Regions from separate parts of the Pseudalkalibacillus sp. A8 genome, predicted to be linked through region 2. Evidence: a T-box and tRNA genes for the amino acid it is inferred to sense, from the RefSeq annotation. Region 2 holds a T-box; the other holds one or more tRNA genes.

Region 1 (8,794 bases), 2.6 Mb from region 2:
GTCTTTCAAGGGATTCCTCCACATAAAAGTTGGATGGCTGTTTGATTAGGTATGATCGTTTTATCAAGTACGTAACCTCTTCTATATTTGACGCTGGAGAATCGTGGTTTAGAATCTTCGCTTTTACCTGGGCATTGACGATCACGGCATTCCTAGCCTTTAAACTCTTTGCCCTGCGGATCAATGCTTCACGTTCCAAGGTACTGATACGATTATCCCTTATACGATCCGTTGTGAAGGAGGCATTCTGTTCTTCAATAAATTCCTGTAATGAAACGAGCCAATTCATTAATACAACCCCCTCAGTCATTCTCCCTTTCATGTCTATGGTTCGACCAATAAAAAAAGAACTCTGTAAATCAGAGTTCTCGTCAGTTCTAGCAAAGCCTACTGCTTTTATGGTAGTCATTCAATTGTCATTTCTTTTTAAGAACAAACCTGTATCGGTTGTTTTTCTAAGTTCAACAAAACTTCCTTCTTATCCAGCCCGCCGCCATATCCAACGAGTTCACCATTGCTTCCGATGACACGGTGGCATGGAAACACAATTGGGAGCGGATTTTTATTATTGGCACTGCCCACAGCTCTTACAGACTTGGGAGAGCCGATCATTATCGCTACATCCTTGTAGGAGTATGTTTCTCCATATGGAATGTTTCTCAGCCCTTCCCAGACCTTTCGCTGAAAAGGTGTGCCAAAAAGAGTGATCGGGAAATCAAATTGCTGGCGTCGATGAAGAAAATATTCCTCGATCTGCTCGATATATGGGTGAAAAGCATCCTGGTCATATAAAAGCTCAGCCTTCAAACTTTGCTTTTTCAACCAAGCATTTATGATAGGAAGATTCTCCTCGATAGATCCAAAGTCAATTCGGCATAAACCTTCTTCAGTCTTTAATAATGTGAGTAGACCAATTGCGCTGTCCATTTCACCATATTGTACACTGATAATTGTGGCCATTTTATCCCTTCTTTTTACCCTTTTGCATTATCATACTGAACGAAAAATAATAAAACCATCACGTTCTCACGCGATTATCGATCATATTCAGGCTTCTATCAATCTCAGCTAGCACATCCTCGTCTTTTTCTCTCTCTTTCGCAGATTTAAGCGCAATTTCGGCTTCCGCTCCTCCAATTTTCCCGAGAGACCATGCCGCTGTCCCGCGTATGACAGGACGAGGATCTTCACTAAGAACATGCAGCAATTCCGGGAGAGCTGTTTCGTCTTTAAAATTCCCCAACGCGATAATCGCATTTCTTTGGATCGGCTTCTTGCCTCTCCAAGAACCTGATACAGGACCGAACTGCTCTCTGAATTCCCGATTGCTGATTGTCAAAAGCGGCTTCAATTTCGGTTTTGCTATTACTGGGTCTGGCTCCATTTCCGGATGGTGGTGAAAATCCTTCCCTTTGTTCTCAGGACAAACTTGCTGACAAGTATCACAACCATAGAGTCTGTTCCCGAGTTTCTCACGATAGCGCTCTGGTAGAAATCCTTTTGTCTGTGTCAAAAAGGCGATGCATTTATTAGAATCCAACTGACCACCGGTTACAAGGGCACCAGTCGGACAAGCATCCACACATTTATTGCAGGAACCACATTGGTCTGTCATCGGTTGATCTGGTTCAAATGGAATCGTTGTGATCAATTCGCCCAAGTAGACGTAGGAGCCAAACTCAGGTGTAATGGTTGCGCAGTTCTTACCGCTCCAACCAATCCCAGCACGCTCTGCAACCGCCCGATCCGAAAGTTCCCCTGTATCGACCATGGATGCAATTTTCACTTCAGGCTGCAGTTTGATAATATATTGCTCCAGCTGGTTCATTTTATCACGTAACACGTCATGGTAGTCTCTGCCCCATGAAGCCCGGCAAAAGATCCCTCTACGATCTTCTCTTGTACTTCTCGGTGCATCCTTCATTTTTGAAGGATACGCAAGCGCAATCGATATGATTGACCTCGCTTTCGGAAGCAACAATTCTGGATGAGTACGTTTTTCTATGTCCTGCTCTTCAAATCCAGATTGAAACCCGTTTTCCTGCTGTGTCCGAAGCCGCTCCTTCAATTCTGTGAATGGATCAGCTGTCGTAAATCCTATCTTATCGATGCCTATTGATTTACTATATGCAATTACTTTTTCTTTTAACTGGGCACCTGTCATGGTTTGACCCCCTTTCTTTAAAATTTGGCATTATTATTCTTCATTGTTGATTTCTGCGAAATTCACTCCCTTTCCACGGGCTAAAGAAAAGCGGAAGCGACCCGCTTAGTCCCGTAGGTCACTGGAAGACTGACGAGGAGGCTCGAACCAAACAAAGTTCGGTTCTGCGTGGGCTCATACATAAGATGTAAATCAATGTGTCGACCGCCTCGGAAGTTTGAAGTGATCCAAGTGACGGGTCGCTCAGCTGGGCATCACCTGTTTGCATCCAAACTGCGGGGTCTTGCCTGGCTCGCTTTTCCCGCAGGAGTGTCACGAACTTCGCTTAAAGAAAAATGCTATAAAAAATCAACCACAAGATTTAGCAGCGCCTAAATTTCATAAGAAAAAGCTACTTGCGAATAGCTAGCGTCCTTAGTCTATTCAGTGCTGAAGCTAATTCTAACATACGCGGGCGCACCAAGTCACCAGGGTGCTGATTGGGAAAGTCTGTAAACGATGATAGGCCTTCTTCGTTGATCTGCCTGTCCACTTTTTGCAAAATTTCTCCGATCGATAGCCTGCCGAACCACTTCTTCTTTTCCAAATAAAAAAGAATTTCGGCAATCGCTCTCGTCTGACTTGGATCAGTCAATTGCTCGACATAGTCGATTTTGATATCCACCTTGCCATATTGAATCGAGTAGAGCCCTCTAGCCGTGACTTTTGAACGTTTCCCTTTCCGGCTGTCTAAACTTTCAGGATGAGGTATTCTTTTTTGTATTTTTCCAAAGTGAGTCCCGCCTTCTTTCTTCCGGTCAGCGACCGACTCTTTGGCAATTTTTCTAGCGTCTGTCGTCACATCGAAAGGACGGTATTGGTCCATCAACAGGACCGTATCTGCTACTTCAAAATAATCACCAGAACCACCCATCACCAAAATGGTGGAAACCCTGTGGTCTTCATACAGCTGCCTCACTTTATCAATGAATGGGGTGATCGGTTCTTTATCCTTCGAGACGAGTTGTTGCATACGCCGATCACGGATCATGAAATTCGTGGCACTGGTATCTTCATCAATCAAAAGAGCCGTTGCCCCTGCTTCTAGAGATTCGATGATGGTGGCAGCTTGCGATGTACTGCCGCTAGCGTCTTCAGAAGTAAAGCTTGTCGTCGTTTTTCCAAAGGGCAGGTTCTGGATAAATGGTGAAATATCAACATCGGTAATTTTGCGCCCATCCTCTGCACGTACCTTCATCGCTCCCGGATCGGTGAGGACAAATTCCCTGCCATCCCCTTTGATATGATTATAGACCCCTCTTTCTAACGCCTCCAAAAGGGTGCTTTTACCGTGATAACCTCCACCTACGATCAGTGTGATCCCTTCTTTGATGCCCATTCCTAAGACAGGCTCCTCTTGATGGGGTACCGGAATGGCGACCTTTAAAGACTCAGGTGTTTCAAAAGGTATGACTTCTTTTGTTTTTAATGGACGATTGCTGATCCCGCTCTCTCTTGGAAGGATGGCACCATTAGCTACAAATGTCACGAGCTTATTGGCTTTCATATACTCCCGAATCGCTAACTGCTGGTCAGAAAGCACTACCGCATTCCAAATCGTTTTTTCGGTAATGGAGAAAATGGAATCCTTTAAAATCTGCGGTAGGATCGAGAGAAGCATTTTCTGAGCCTGACGTCCGAGTACACTGCGTCCCTTTGCAGGAAGTCCGATGGATAGACAAATGGTGACAGTGTCAGGAGTAAGCTGAACAGCCGTCCGCTGTAATACCTCTTGTCCCGGTTGATCAATCGAAATCAACCCACTTTTACCAGTACCGCCAGCCCTTTGATCCGTATTGTTGATCGCTTGAGCCACAATTCTTGCAATCGTATCCTCCACACTTGTTTTTCGGGCTGATGTCGATTCCCATTCTTGCTTCAGGATGGTTTTCGTCCTAGGAATCGCCATTCTTATTTTAGACGGCGAAGCAAACGGGTCCCCCTGGACATAATCGATATGCAATGTAAAGTCGTTAAAACGATAGCTGCCACGAATATCTTTATATGCTTTATATCCTTTTCCATCTATTCTTTGAAGTAATTGCTGGAGGTGTTGCATTGATGATAAGCACTCCTTTTCATACTTAAAATTCTTGTATGGTACACTAATGAAAAATACATAAAACGATGAGGTGAAGCATTATGAACATATCCATCTCAGATAAACTGAAAGAACTTCTTCCAGATTTTAAAATAGGGATCATTCATTACAATGATATCACGGTTGATGAATCACCTAAAATGTTAGCGGGCCGGTTACAGCTTTTTCAAGAATCCCTGATGCTTGAAGCAGAATCCAAGCCTATTTCATCAATAGAGCCGATTCAGGAATGGCGCAAGATTTTCAAAAAGGTTGGTACTGATCCAGCTCGTTACCGTCCATCTTCAGAAGCACTGCTTCGGAGAATATATAAAGGATCCCAGTTAGGTGCCATTCACTCAGCAGCCGATACCAACAATTTTTTCTCCTTACAATATCAAATCCCGCTTGGTATCTATGATCAAGCAAAGATTGATGGAAATGTACTCTTAGATATCGGATCTGATGGTGATGAATACGAAGGTATAAATGGCCGTGTAGTCGATATGAAAAATAAAATACTAACAAGGGACGATAGTGGTCCTTTCGGAAGTCCAATCGTTGATTCAAAAAAGACCATGGTTACAGAACAGACGACGCAAGCACTTCATTTCGTCTATTTTCAGCCTTCCCTTCCTGATTCAGATGTAACGGAAATGCTCCAAGCAATTGAGAAGATGTTTGTCCAAATCCATGGCGGAAAAGCTCAATCTGAAATCATCGAATGAACGATGGAGCATGGCTCCCTTTGGCTGACTATGACATAAAAAAACGCAACACCCCGTAATTACCGAAGCACTGCGTTAAACTTGTTTTAATCATTATAAGTACAATCGAATAAAAATATGTACAAAACCTCCAATTAAAAGGAGGTTTTTTTCATTAAGCTAGACTTTGTGAGTGTCCTTTATTGACGACCAATAAAGCATGGATAGCACCAGGCAGCCACGCAATGATTGTAAGTACGATATTGATCAACGTTTGTGACTTGCTGCCATGTAGAAATACTGCAAGAGGCGGAAGCAAAACAGCTAATAGATAACGCATCATATCTCCTCCTTCTTTGTTTGTATTTCTAGGCATTCCCCCGCTTGTACAAATCTAAACAAGTCAAAAGTTTACAGGAAAGCAATCAAAAAACATCCCTTACATATTGTAGGGGATGTTGAGTATGTAATGGTACCGGTGGTCGGGGTCGAACCGACACTCCGTGAGGAACACGATTTTGAGTCGTGCGCGTCTGCCAATTCCGCCACACCGGCATGTGTCTATATATATTACTATTAAGTTAATGGTGCCGAGGGCCGGACTTGAACCGGCACGGTAGTCACCTACCGCAGGATTTTAAGTCCTGTGTGTCTGCCAATTCCACCACCCCGGCTGGGTAGTTTAGATGGAGGCGGCACCCGGATTCGAACCGGGGGATAAGGGTTTTGCAGACCCGTGCCTTACCACTTGGCTATGCCGCCATACCTCATTTTATGCTTTACGCAAAAATGGAGTACCACTTTCGGCAATTCTTTTAAGTTGAATGGAGCGGAAGACGGGATTCGAACCCGCGACCCCCACCTTGGCAAGGTGGTGTTCTACCACTGAACTACTTCCGCGAAAATGGCTGGGCTAGCTGGATTCGAACCAACGCATGACGGAGTCAAAGTCCGTTGCCTTACCGCTTGGCTATAGCCCAACGCATATGGGGCGACTGATGGGAATCGAACCCACGAATGCCGGAACCACAATCCGGTGCGTTAACCACTTCGCCACAATCGCCATAATTAAGGTTTTAAAATATAAATTGGCAGGGGTAGTAGGAATCGAACCCACACTGGAGGTTTTGGAGACCTCTGTTCTACCGTTAAACTATACCCCTAAATGGTGGAGGGGGACGGATTCGAACCGCCGAACCCGGAGGGAGCGGATTTACAGTCCGCCGCGTTTAGCCACTTCGCTACCCCTCCAAAAGAGACAATTTATATTGTAGTACAGATTACAAAGTGATTCAAGACCTAATTTCAGGAATCAGAACCAAACTCTGCATATAAATGAAAATGGTGCTGGCCAGAGGACTTGAACCCCCAACCTACTGATTACAAGTCAGTTGCTCTACCAATTGAGCTAGGCCAGCAACATGGTGGCTCGAGACGGAATCGAACCGCCGACACGAGGATTTTCAGTCCTCTGCTCTACCGACTGAGCTATCGAGCCAAGATGTATAAATGCTAAATTTGTTTTTAAATGGCGGACCCGACCGGATTCGAACCGGCGATCTCCTGCGTGACAGGCAGGCATGTTAACCCCTACACCACGGGTCCATTTGGTTGTGCACCCCTTCGGGTACTCCATATGTTCATTGATCGAAATTATGATGAACTTAAATTGGTTGCGGGGATAGGATTTGAACCTACGACCTTCGGGTTATGAGCCCGACGAGCTACCAGACTGCTCCACCCCGCGACGATATTAGTATATGGACAAGTTATGTCTTAAATGGTGGAGGATGACGGGATCGAACCGCCGACCCCCTGCTTGTAAGGCAGGTGCTCTCCCAGCTGAGCTAATCCTCCATATGAATGGTGACCCCTACGGGATTCGAACCCGTGTTACCGCCGTGAAAGGGCGGTGTCTTAACCACTTGACCAAGGGGCCAATAAAATTATGTTGTATAGATAGTTCATATGGCGGAGAGCGAGGGATTCGAACCCTCGGTACGGGTTTAAACCGCACACACGATTTCCAATCGTGCTCCTTCGACCTCTCGGACAGCTCTCCGTGGCTCCACAGGCAGGACTCGAACCTGCGACCGATCGGTTAACAGCCGATAGCTCTACCACTGAGCTACTGTGGATCGAAATGATCAGCCCGGCGACATCCTACTCTCACAGGGGGAAGCCCCCAATTACCATTGGCGCTGAAGAGCTTAACTTCCGTGTTCGGCATGGGAACGGGTGTGACCTCTTCGCCATCGTCACCAGACTGTATGAAATTCAAGGGATACTGTTCCCTCAAAACTAGATAACGGTTCTTGAAAACATCGTCGATGTTAAATAAAGTGGTTAAGTCCTCGATCGATTAGTATCTGTCAGCTCCACGTGTCACCACGCTTCCACACCAGACCTATCAACCTCATCATCTCTGAGGGATCTTACTCGCTTAACGCGATGGGAAATCTCATCTTGAGGGGGGCTTCATGCTTAGATGCTTTCAGCACTTATCCCGTCCACACGTAGCTACCCAGCTATGCTCCTGGCGGAACAACTGGTACACCAGCGGTGTGTCCATCCCGGTCCTCTCGTACTAAGGACAGCTCCTCTCAAATTTCCTGCGCCCGCGACGGATAGGGACCGAACTGTCTCACGACGTTCTGAACCCAGCTCGCGTACCGCTTTAATGGGCGAACAGCCCAACCCTTGGGACCTACTTCAGCCCCAGGATGCGATGAGCCGACATCGAGGTGCCAAACCTCCCCGTCGATGTGGACTCTTGGGGGAGATAAGCCTGTTATCCCCAGGGTAGCTTTTATCCGTTGAGCGATGGCCCTTCCATGCGGAACCACCGGATCACTAAGCCCGACTTTCGTCCCTGCTCGACTTGTAGGTCTCGCAGTCAAGCTCCCTTGTGCCTTTACACTCTGCGAATGATTTCCAACCATTCTGAGGGAACCTTTGGGCGCCTCCGTTACACTTTAGGAGGCGACCGCCCCAGTCAAACTGCCCACCTGACACTGTCTCCGGACCGGATCACGGTCCTGGGTTAGAATTTCAATACCGTCAGGGTAGTATCCCACCGACGCCTCCACCGAACCTGGCGGTCCGGCTTCTCTGGCTCCTACCTATCCTGTACAAACGATACCAAAATCCAATATCAGGCTACAGTAAAGCTCCATGGGGTCTTTCCGTCCTGTCGCGGGTAACCTGCATCTTCACAGGTACTATAATTTCACCGGGTCTCTCGTTGAGACAGTATCCAAGTCGTTGCACCTTTCGTGCGGGTCGGAACTTACCCGACAAGGAATTTCGCTACCTTAGGACCGTTATAGTTACGGCCGCCGTTTACTGGGGCTTCGATTCAGAGCTTCTCCTAATGGATAACCCCTCCTCTTAACCTTCCAGCACCGGGCAGGTGTCAGCCCCTATACTTCGCCTTACGGCTTCGCAGAGACCTGTGTTTTTGCTAAACAGTCGCTTGGATCTTTTCACTGCGGCTCTCTCGGGCTTGCACCCTATCAGAGCACCCCTTCTCCCGAAGTTACGGGGTCATTTTGCCGAGTTCCTTAACGAGAGTTCTCCCGAGCATCTTAGGATTCTCTCCTCGCCTACCTGTGTCGGTTTACGGTACGGGCACCTCTTTCCTCGCTAGAGGCTTTTCTTGGCAGTGTAGGATCAGGGACTTCGGTACTCTAGTTCCCTCGCCATCACAGCTCCGCCGTATGGTGGACGGATTTGCCTATCCACCGGCCTGACTGCTTGGACGCGCATATCCATCAGCGCGCTCTCCCTACCTTCCTGCGTCCC
Region 2 (8,794 bases):
TAAGGATTTCTTCTCATTAAAAATGCCGGAACCCCCTTTTAAAGAGCATACCGGCATTTATGAGTATGATGGTATCTTAAATCAACGTGCATCCGCAAAGAAATCCTGCCATTTGTAAACCCATTCTTTACGCCTTAGTACGTAAAATAACACTGCTAAGATACAAAGGATGCTGATCATCCAATGTAGCGTCAATTGGTTCAGCCAGCTTCCAAACGATGTATAGACAATAGCTAAAGGTACATTTGTAAATAAGGATAGCTTGGTGTAGTCTTTAAAATTTCTTGCAATCTCAATGATACAGAGTGAGATGAGATGAAAATGAAGAAATGGGACCAACCTTAAAATGGTGATTTGTCCGATTGAGAGTTCTGAACGTTTTCCAAACCATTTTTCTTTCATATTCATGACTTTGCTGAAGGATTTCGGTAAGGATTTTACAATTGCATAAAAATAGACACTGACTAATGTCACACCGATGATGGAATAGATCGTCCCGAAAACTACTCCGAAAACTAAACCACCAAGAATACAAATGAATCCGACTGGAATAAATAAAAATTGCCGTAATATGTGCAAGAAAATAAATAGGACTGGGGCAAATGCACCGCTTTCACCGAGCCAATGGATGAGTTGCATTGCATGCTGTTCCATCTCCATCCCCCCCATAAACAATTTATGAGAGGGGGAACGTACTTAGACCTTGCCTGTTGGCAGACAAGTATAGGTAAATACTGATCTGAAGAATGATCAAAACCGGAACCCCTATTCGAAAGGATGTGTGCTTCGTCTTATGACGGAATAGCTGCATGCCAGCAAGAATCCCGATCGCACCCCCTATAATGGAAACGATCCACAGATGTGTCTCAGAGATCCTCCATTGCTGTCTTTTTGCTTTTTGTTTATCCATGAACATGATGATTAGACCATAAAAATTAATTACAACCAATATGTAAATGATCATCGTTTACGCTTCCTTTTCTTCTTATTGGATTTTTTTAGTTTCCGGGATGGTGCTTGCAGGCTGTTTTCTGATCCACTTTATGTATTTGCTCGCTCGTACGAAGGGATTTCAAATCTGGATATAAAGTCGACAGCTCTTCATTCGTAAAGAGAGCAAGAACCTGTTTATGGCACGGAATGCAGAGATCAGCCGTTTCACCGAATGTCCCTCCGTACTCATGGGACCATGTATGGTCATTTGTCTTGACGCCTTACCAGCCGTAGTTCACATAATGATGTTATAGAATCCATAAATCATCTCCAAACTTCCTGCCGAGTTAGGACGCCTACTTTGAGGACCTCGTTTTCCGATTTTTGCATTTTCAGGGTGTCAAAACCCTTCTTTGAGGACCCCGTTTTCTGGATTTCGCATTTTCAGGGTGTCAAAACCCTTCTTCGTTTTCAGGATTTCGCATTTTCAGGGTGTCAAAACCCTTCTTTGAGTACCTCGTTTTCCGATTTTCGTATTTTCAAGTACTCAAAAACCTTCTCTTGAGTAGGCAACAGCGCCTACAACTTCAATCTTTGTGAAAACTGGCTCTAGAACCATTAATACCCAACGATATATAAAAAGAGGCTGACCACATTTAGTCAACCCCTTGTTATTTACGCCTTAAGGCTATCTTTAGCTTTGTTTGCAAGTTCAGCAAAAGCTTTTTCATCGTTTACAGCAAGCTCAGCCAGCATCTTACGGTTAACGTCGATTCCAGCTTGCTTCAATCCGTGCATCATGCGGCTGTATGAAATTCCGTTCACACGAGCAGCAGCGTTGATACGTGTGATCCATAATTTACGGAAATCACGCTTCTTCTGACGACGGTCACGGTACGCATAGCGTAGTGATTTGAATACTTGTTGTTGAGCAACTTTAAATAATTTATGTTTCGCACCAAAATAACCTTTAGCAAGTTTTAAGACGCGCTTACGACGACGACGTGTTACATAGCCACCTTTTACTCTTGGCATTGTAATCCCTCCTGTATTTTTCAGTAATTGATAAGTTCAATACGGGTTCAAAAGTCGACGAATCAGAAACAAGAAGTTCAAGGTATGAAGGTTTTGAGGAAGGCTACTAACTTGAAAGTCATTGCTGCCTTGCACCGAGGAAGCTTTCTTCGGCAGGATTACCATGCAGACGCAGGTGCACAATGTTTATTCTTCGCAGTATCGTAGCTTCTAGTCCTACATGAGGACCGGAAAAACCAAGTAACGCCGAAATTCGTAGTTTATCATTCGTGATCTTTTGAACATCCAATTTAGATCATGTCTTTAATGCGCTTGTAGTCTCCACTAGATACAAGTGCAGATTTACGTAGCTTACGCTTTTGCTTTTGAGACTTGTTACGGAACATGTGGCTAGTGAATGCGTGTGAACGCTTCAATTTGCCACTACCAGTTTTCTTGAATCGCTTAGCAGTCCCTTTATGAGTTTTCATTTTAGGCATAGTAAAGTTCCTCCTTTGGTTACTTGTTCGAAGAAATTCCGTTCAAGATCCCCTTCCAATGTTGAAAGTTATTTACTTTCGATTGGAGCAAGAATCAAAAACATACTGCGGCCTTCCATTTTAGGCTTGGATTCAATCGTTCCAAGATCCTCACATTCCTTTGCCATACGCATGAGCACGTCACGTCCTAATTCGGAGTGAGTGATCGCACGTCCTCGGAAACGGATGGACGCTTTAACTTTGTTCCCTTTTTCAAGGAACTTTCTCGCATTACGAAGCTTTGTGTTGAAATCGTGTTCTTCAATATTCGGGCTAAGACGAACTTCCTTCGTCGTAATCGTCTTTTGATTTTTACGCGCTTCTTTTTCTTTTTTCTGTTGCTCATAACGATACTTACCATAGTCCATAATTCGGCACACTGGCGGTTTCGCATTAGGTGCAACAAGAACAAGATCCAGATTTGCATTTGCTGCAATTTCAAGTGCTTCTTGACGAGATTTTACGCCAATTTGATCTCCATTGGCGCCAATCAGGCGAACTTCGCGAGCGCGAATGCCATCGTTGACCATCATGTCCTTACTAATAATGAGCCACCTCCATCGATTTTTACAACCTAATCTTTTCTTGTAAAGTAAAGCAAATCTACTTCAATGTTTATTACAAAACAAATAGAAAAAGCGTCGGCGCATACCACACCCACACTGAAAGGTTCCGATCATTATCGAAAGCTGAATCATTTGTACCTGCCAGCTGTACGATCGTACGCCAATCAGGTGAGAAGCGGGTGCTTCTGCTTGTTTACAAGAATATACGATTATATTTTCACATTAGAATCATATCATCGATGTCATACTGCTGTCAAGCCAACACTATGGCTTCGTTTCAACCTATATAGCGTAATTGATTTCAGGAAAAAAATCAAGGGGTAATATAAAGGCACTGTTATTCTTCATTGTTGATTTCTGCGAAATTCCTTCCTTTCCGCGGGCGATCCGTGAGCCTCCTCACTTGCACATGGATCTCAACATAAAAATGAAATTATTTTCGTATCTGCGATGAGAATTCTTAGAAGCTTTCCTTATGCTGGCTTCGCCGTCACCACAAGACCACGGACTTACATTCCATCCTTGTAGTTTTGCGCCGAGTAACCGCAGGCGCAGGACGTACTTGTACAGGATGTACTGACTTCGACATTCACCACAGGACGTGGTGGTATTTAGTCGAAGTTCATTATTATACTCGAAGATCCTTAAATCGCTGCGGGATCTCGCCCGTCTCGCTTTTCCCGCTTGAGTGTCGAGAATTTCGAATGAAGCAAGTTGTATCAATATCAACATTCACAATGCCCTCATAGAAAAAAGAGATGACCGATTCAGTACAGTCATCTCTCTCTTAATTTAACTATGCTCTATTTCTGCTTTAAGACTTTCTTTGAAGCTCTCAAGTGAAACAGTTTCGGAATCCTGCTCGCCGTACTTCCGTACATTGACAGCGTTGGACTCGATTTCCTGGTCCCCGACTACGAGCATATAAGGGACTTTCTGCATTTGTGCTTCACGGATCTTATAGCCGATCTTCTCTTCACGGGAATCGACCTCGACACGGAAACCGTTCGACTTCAGTTCTTCCTGCACTTTATAGGCATAGTCCATATGCACCCCAGAAACAGGGATGATTTTCGCTTGGACTGGCGTTAACCAAGTAGGAAGCGCACCTTTGTATTCTTCAATCAAGAAGGCGACAAAGCGTTCCATTGTTGAAACGACACCTCTATGGATGACAACCGGACGATGGTCTTGGCCGTCGCTGCCTTTGTAAATAAGATCAAAACGTTCTGGCAAGTGGAAGTCAAGCTGTACGGTGGAGAGCGTTTCCTCTTTTCCAAGGGCAGTTCTTACTTGGACATCAAGCTTCGGTCCGTAGAAGGCTGCTTCGCCTTCCGCTTCCACATAATTCAGGTCCATGTCTTCCATTGTCTCTTTCAAGAGGGCTTGTGCTTTTTCCCACATTTCATCATTATCGACATACTTCTCTTTATCTTCAGGGTCACGATAGGAAAGACGGAATTTGTAGTCAGTGATTCCGAAATCCTTGTAAACTTTCTGAATAAGTTGCACGACTCGGATGAATTCTTCTTTCAACTGATCAGGTCTTACGAAAATGTGTGCATCATTCAATGTCATGGAGCGCACACGTTGTAACCCTGCAAGTGCTCCAGACATTTCATGGCGGTGCATGGTGCCGAGCTCAGCAATACGAACAGGTAGATCACGGTAGCTGTGCAATGCGTTTTTATAAATCATCATATGGTGCGGGCAGTTCATCGGACGGAGAACAAGCTGTTCGTTATCCATTTCGATTGCAGGATACATATCCTCCTGGTAATGGTCCCAGTGACCGGAAGTCTTGTAAAGCTCTACACTGCCAAGATGGGGTGTATATACGTGATCATAGCCAAGCTTTACTTCAGTATCGACGATATAACGTTCGATGACTCTGCGGATTGTTGCGCCTTTAGGAAGCCAGATCGGCAGTCCTTGACCGACCTTTTGTGATATTGTAAAAATCTCTAATTCCTTTCCTAGTTTACGGTGGTCACGTTCCTTCGCTTCCTCAAGGAAATACAGATGCTCTTCAAGCTCTGATTTTTTATTGAACGCTGTACCGTAAACACGTTGAAGCATTTGATTATCGCTATCACCTCTCCAGTATGCCCCAGAGATGTTCATCAACTTGAAAATCTTTAGTTTGCTTGTTTGCGGGACATGGACACCTCGGCAAAGATCGAAAAATTCTCCCTGCTGATAGAATGTGATCTTTTCTCCTTCTGGAATCGCCTCGACCAACTCGACTTTAAGTTCGTCTCCGAGCTCTTCATATCGACGGATTGCCTCTTCCCGACTCACTTCCTCACGAGTGATTTCAAGGTTTTCATCCACAATTTTCTTCATTTCTTTTTCAATCTTAGGGAAATCTTCTTCAGTGAGGCGGTGCTCCATATCAATATCATAGTAGAACCCGTTTTCAATAGTCGGCCCTACACCAAGCTTTACTTTCTGATCTGAAAACACACGCTTGATTGCTTGTGCCATCAAATGAGCTGTGCTGTGACGGATGATTTCAAGCCCTTCTTCAGAGTCAGGCATGACGATTGTAATCGTACCGTCCTGTTCAATCGGTTGCCGTAGATCGAGCAACTGATCATCAAGTTTTCCAGCGATGGCTTTCTTTTTCAAGCCTGGGCTGATTGATGCGGCGATCTCTTCTGTTGTAACGCCTTTATCAAACTCCTTGACTGCTCCATCCGGAAAAGTAATTTTCACCTTAGACATGGTCGTTCACACTCCTACATTATTTAATACAACGTTAGTCAACTAGCTTTGCGCAAACTAGAAAAACACTTTTTCCGTCAAATAAAATGGAATTAAAAAAACACCCATCCCTGGAAAAGGGACGAGTGTTTGCTCGCGGTTCCACCCTCGTTCCGACAACATTACATGTCGGCGCTTGGTATCATTTAACGGTCATTTACCGTCAACGGTTACTTATAATTTCTCCGTTGAAGTTCAGAGGTGGTAAGTACTTTTTACTTGGTGAAGAGATTTCAGCTGATTCTCTTCTCTCTGGAAACCAGTATCAAAAGACTCATATCCTCGTCATTACTTTGGTATTGTTGATTGTTATGTAGTATTATATGCAGTCTACCAAAGAAAATCAAGCCTAAAAATACCAAATATAAAATTTTGCTAGTTAACTGAAAACTTACGGTTAGGAAGGATACGGACACGTTCCTGGAAGACATTCTGAATGGTACGGTTCATCGAGTCATCTTCAACATCGGTATACAGATAAATTCTTTCTGGAGCTATTTCGATCAATATTTTCAGCAAATCCGAAGCTATGGACTGCAAATGGGCTTTCCCTTTACCCTTCGTAAGCTGTTCAATATCTTGTTTAGTCAACTCATAGTAATGTTCATTATAAATCCTGAACTGATTACGCTCATGCTTAAGATGAACAGTCGAAAACAAAGAAACCCTTGATTTGACGAATTGACGCAATTGATTGATAAAATCCTGGTACTCCTGTTCGTACTTGAATTCATCTATCGCACATTCAATATATTTTGTTAATAGTTCCCGATATGGTTTCAAGCGGAATTGCAAAAAAGATTCATAGGAAAAGATCATTTCAGAGTCAAAAAAGTCCTCCAATGCATCGACGATCATATCTTCTCTTGATGGGAACTTACTGACTAAGGGGATGTTTTCAGAATTTCCTTCGATAAGAGACTGAGCAATGGATAGGATCTGAAGTTGTTCATCTATATCCGTAAAATAAAAGTTGTTCTCCAGGATTCTTAATATCCAGGCATCTTCCCTCGTTCGTATGATATGCTTCGCTAAGAAAAGTAAAATCGTCGGCTTCAACATGTCACTGACCGGATCACGGTGATCTAAATCGATCTCCAATGTGTTTTCATCTGTATATTGAAGCCTTATTGGAGTCGACCGGTTGGATATGTTTTGGTTATTGAGTAATTTATTGATTCGTTTATACAAATAATGTCCTTCCTTTTCATCCAAAAAGTGAATCGTAACCAACCTTAATCCTCCTTGTCCACAATCATTGTTACAATATATGAACATCAAGAAAGATTATTCTAACGAAAGCTGTCAAAAGGAAAAGACTCTGTCCTATAAGTATGACAGAGCCTGTTCCATTTATTTTTGACGTCGATTTTCTCCACCGAGCGATATTGGAGTTGTAAAATGTTTGATCCGTTCCATAATACGCTTCGCCTTCAATTGTTCAATCCCGCCTTTTTGAGAATAGGCGAGATGACCTTCAAGTTCCTCATAATCGTAATTTGACGTATAGCATGTCGGGAGTTTCTCCATCATGCGATGCTGTAATATCGAACCTAATACTTCATCTCGTATCCAGCTAGACATCGTTTCAGCACCGATATCATCGAGGACTAATACTGGTGCTTTTTTGATCACATTCAACTTTTCATCTACTGTCTGATCCCCAATTGATGATTTCATTTCTCTAAAAAAGTCAGGAGTATACACAAGTATCGTTTGGATGTTCTTTTTAGCCAGGGCGTTTGCCATTGCCCCCATGAGGAAGGTCTTTCCTACGCCGAACTCTCCGTGTACATAGAGACCTTGAGACGAGCCTTCAGGACTAGAGACTGCTTTTACAAACTCTGCAGCATTCAATGTCGCTTGATACCTCTCTTTGTCCTTTTTATCAAATTGATCAAACGTGGCAGCAAGGATATCCTTCGGGATGAAATAACTTTTGATCAACGATTGTAAACTTTCCATCTCATCGTTAGCTACTTTACTAGGACAGCGATTGTAAGTTACATCGATGATCTGACCGTTTATGAACAACTGGGGCTCGTATCCTTTGATCATGTTTCGACAACTCTTCAGATCCATACATCCTTTACAATTCCTGGTTCCTTCTATAAACTCCACTAATCTCGGAAGACTCTTGTTGATCATTTCTATCGTCACTTCTGGATTTGCTCGATGAAACGCCTTCCAGTCGGGATGCGACAACACCTTTTTCTTCACTTCGATTAATTCTCTTTCTACATTTGAACGTTCGGTAAAACTTTTCATCGATTCTGATATGGATTTCACGTTGTGCACCCCCTATAGACCTTTCAAATATTCTTCAAGCCATTTTTCATCGTTTTCTGAAACCTGTTGTTTTTCTTTATCTGGTTTAGGTGAATCCATCCATTTAGGAAGTTTGTCCTTTCTGACATTCTTCTGTTGAGCCGGCCTGCTCGGTTTTGATTTTTGTTGATAGGCTTGATAACTTTTATGCTCTGCTTTAGCCAGTTCCATCGCTTCTTTGACAGAGGATATTTTTTTACGCTTCCACTGGCTTGCGATTTTTTCAACATGACCGTGGATCAATTTCATATCGTTTGTATTCAATACATAATCGATCAGTACGTTGATGACGCCTGCTGAAAGCTTCTGATCGAACATGATGGAATCGATCAGCTTAAGGTCGGCACTAGCAGCACGGCCTCCCTCACTGTATTTTTCAAGCAATGCACGTGGTGAAATCGTCTCGAAGGTCTTTATCATCATTTCCTCGGGTGATAAATCTCCCTTATTCTTTTGAATCGGGGTATTCGTTTGACTTCGTTCACTTAATCGTGGCAATTGCCCTGGCTTTTCAATCTTATACCAACGCTGTACCTCTTGTCTTAAAGAGTACGGGGTAAGTTGCTCATCCCGGAAATAAGCCTGCTGGACGATACTACTCATATCAAGCGGAGATATTTGATAAATGAACGCAAGGCGATGAATGGA

Evidence for each region. The T-box of region 2 lies ahead of thrS (threonine--tRNA ligase). A T-box ahead of a tRNA ligase gene usually reads a tRNA of that ligase, here a tRNA-Thr.
Region 1: it has a tRNA-Thr gene. The T-box ahead of thrS (threonine--tRNA ligase) is inferred to sense a tRNA for this amino acid. The anticodon was not compared.

Annotation. Positions count from the first base shown of each region.
Region 1 is NZ_CP174509.1:708,485-717,278, reverse strand. Features, by position in the region: gene ACJROX_RS03845 (amidase domain-containing protein) at 1-289, opposite strand, end outside; gene ACJROX_RS03840 (methylated-DNA--[protein]-cysteine S-methyltransferase) at 427-960, opposite strand; gene queG (tRNA epoxyqueuosine(34) reductase QueG) at 1,019-2,164, opposite strand; gene ACJROX_RS03830 (ABC-ATPase domain-containing protein) at 2,556-4,262, opposite strand; gene ACJROX_RS03825 (B3/4 domain-containing protein) at 4,346-5,011, shown strand; gene ACJROX_RS03820 (YqaE/Pmp3 family membrane protein) at 5,166-5,330, opposite strand; tRNA gene ACJROX_RS03815 (tRNA-Leu) at 5,461-5,545, opposite strand; tRNA gene ACJROX_RS03810 (tRNA-Leu) at 5,576-5,664, opposite strand; tRNA gene ACJROX_RS03805 (tRNA-Cys) at 5,678-5,752, opposite strand; tRNA gene ACJROX_RS03800 (tRNA-Gly) at 5,816-5,890, opposite strand; tRNA gene ACJROX_RS03795 (tRNA-Gln) at 5,896-5,970, opposite strand; tRNA gene ACJROX_RS03790 (tRNA-His) at 5,978-6,053, opposite strand; tRNA gene ACJROX_RS03785 (tRNA-Trp) at 6,080-6,153, opposite strand; tRNA gene ACJROX_RS03780 (tRNA-Tyr) at 6,157-6,241, opposite strand; tRNA gene ACJROX_RS03775 (tRNA-Thr) at 6,333-6,408, opposite strand; tRNA gene ACJROX_RS03770 (tRNA-Phe) at 6,413-6,488, opposite strand; tRNA gene ACJROX_RS03765 (tRNA-Asp) at 6,520-6,595, opposite strand; tRNA gene ACJROX_RS03760 (tRNA-Met) at 6,661-6,737, opposite strand; tRNA gene ACJROX_RS03755 (tRNA-Val) at 6,772-6,847, opposite strand; tRNA gene ACJROX_RS03750 (tRNA-Glu) at 6,855-6,929, opposite strand; tRNA gene ACJROX_RS03745 (tRNA-Ser) at 6,960-7,052, opposite strand; tRNA gene ACJROX_RS03740 (tRNA-Asn) at 7,054-7,128, opposite strand; rRNA gene rrf (5S ribosomal RNA) at 7,141-7,256, opposite strand; rRNA gene ACJROX_RS03730 (23S ribosomal RNA) at 7,333-8,794, opposite strand, start outside.
Region 2 is NZ_CP174509.1:4,088,821-4,097,614, forward strand. Features, by position in the region: gene ACJROX_RS21005 (TVP38/TMEM64 family protein) at 82-654, opposite strand; gene ACJROX_RS21010 (DUF1294 domain-containing protein) at 677-964, opposite strand; gene rplT (50S ribosomal protein L20) at 1,609-1,968, opposite strand; gene rpmI (50S ribosomal protein L35) at 2,259-2,447, opposite strand; gene infC (translation initiation factor IF-3) at 2,516-3,019, opposite strand; ribosomal protein L20 leader region at 3,113-3,249, opposite strand; gene thrS (threonine--tRNA ligase) at 3,845-5,779, opposite strand; T-box leader at 5,894-6,116, opposite strand; gene ytxC (sporulation protein YtxC) at 6,194-7,051, opposite strand; gene dnaI (primosomal protein DnaI) at 7,172-8,107, opposite strand; gene ACJROX_RS21045 (replication initiation and membrane attachment family protein) at 8,120-8,794, opposite strand, start outside.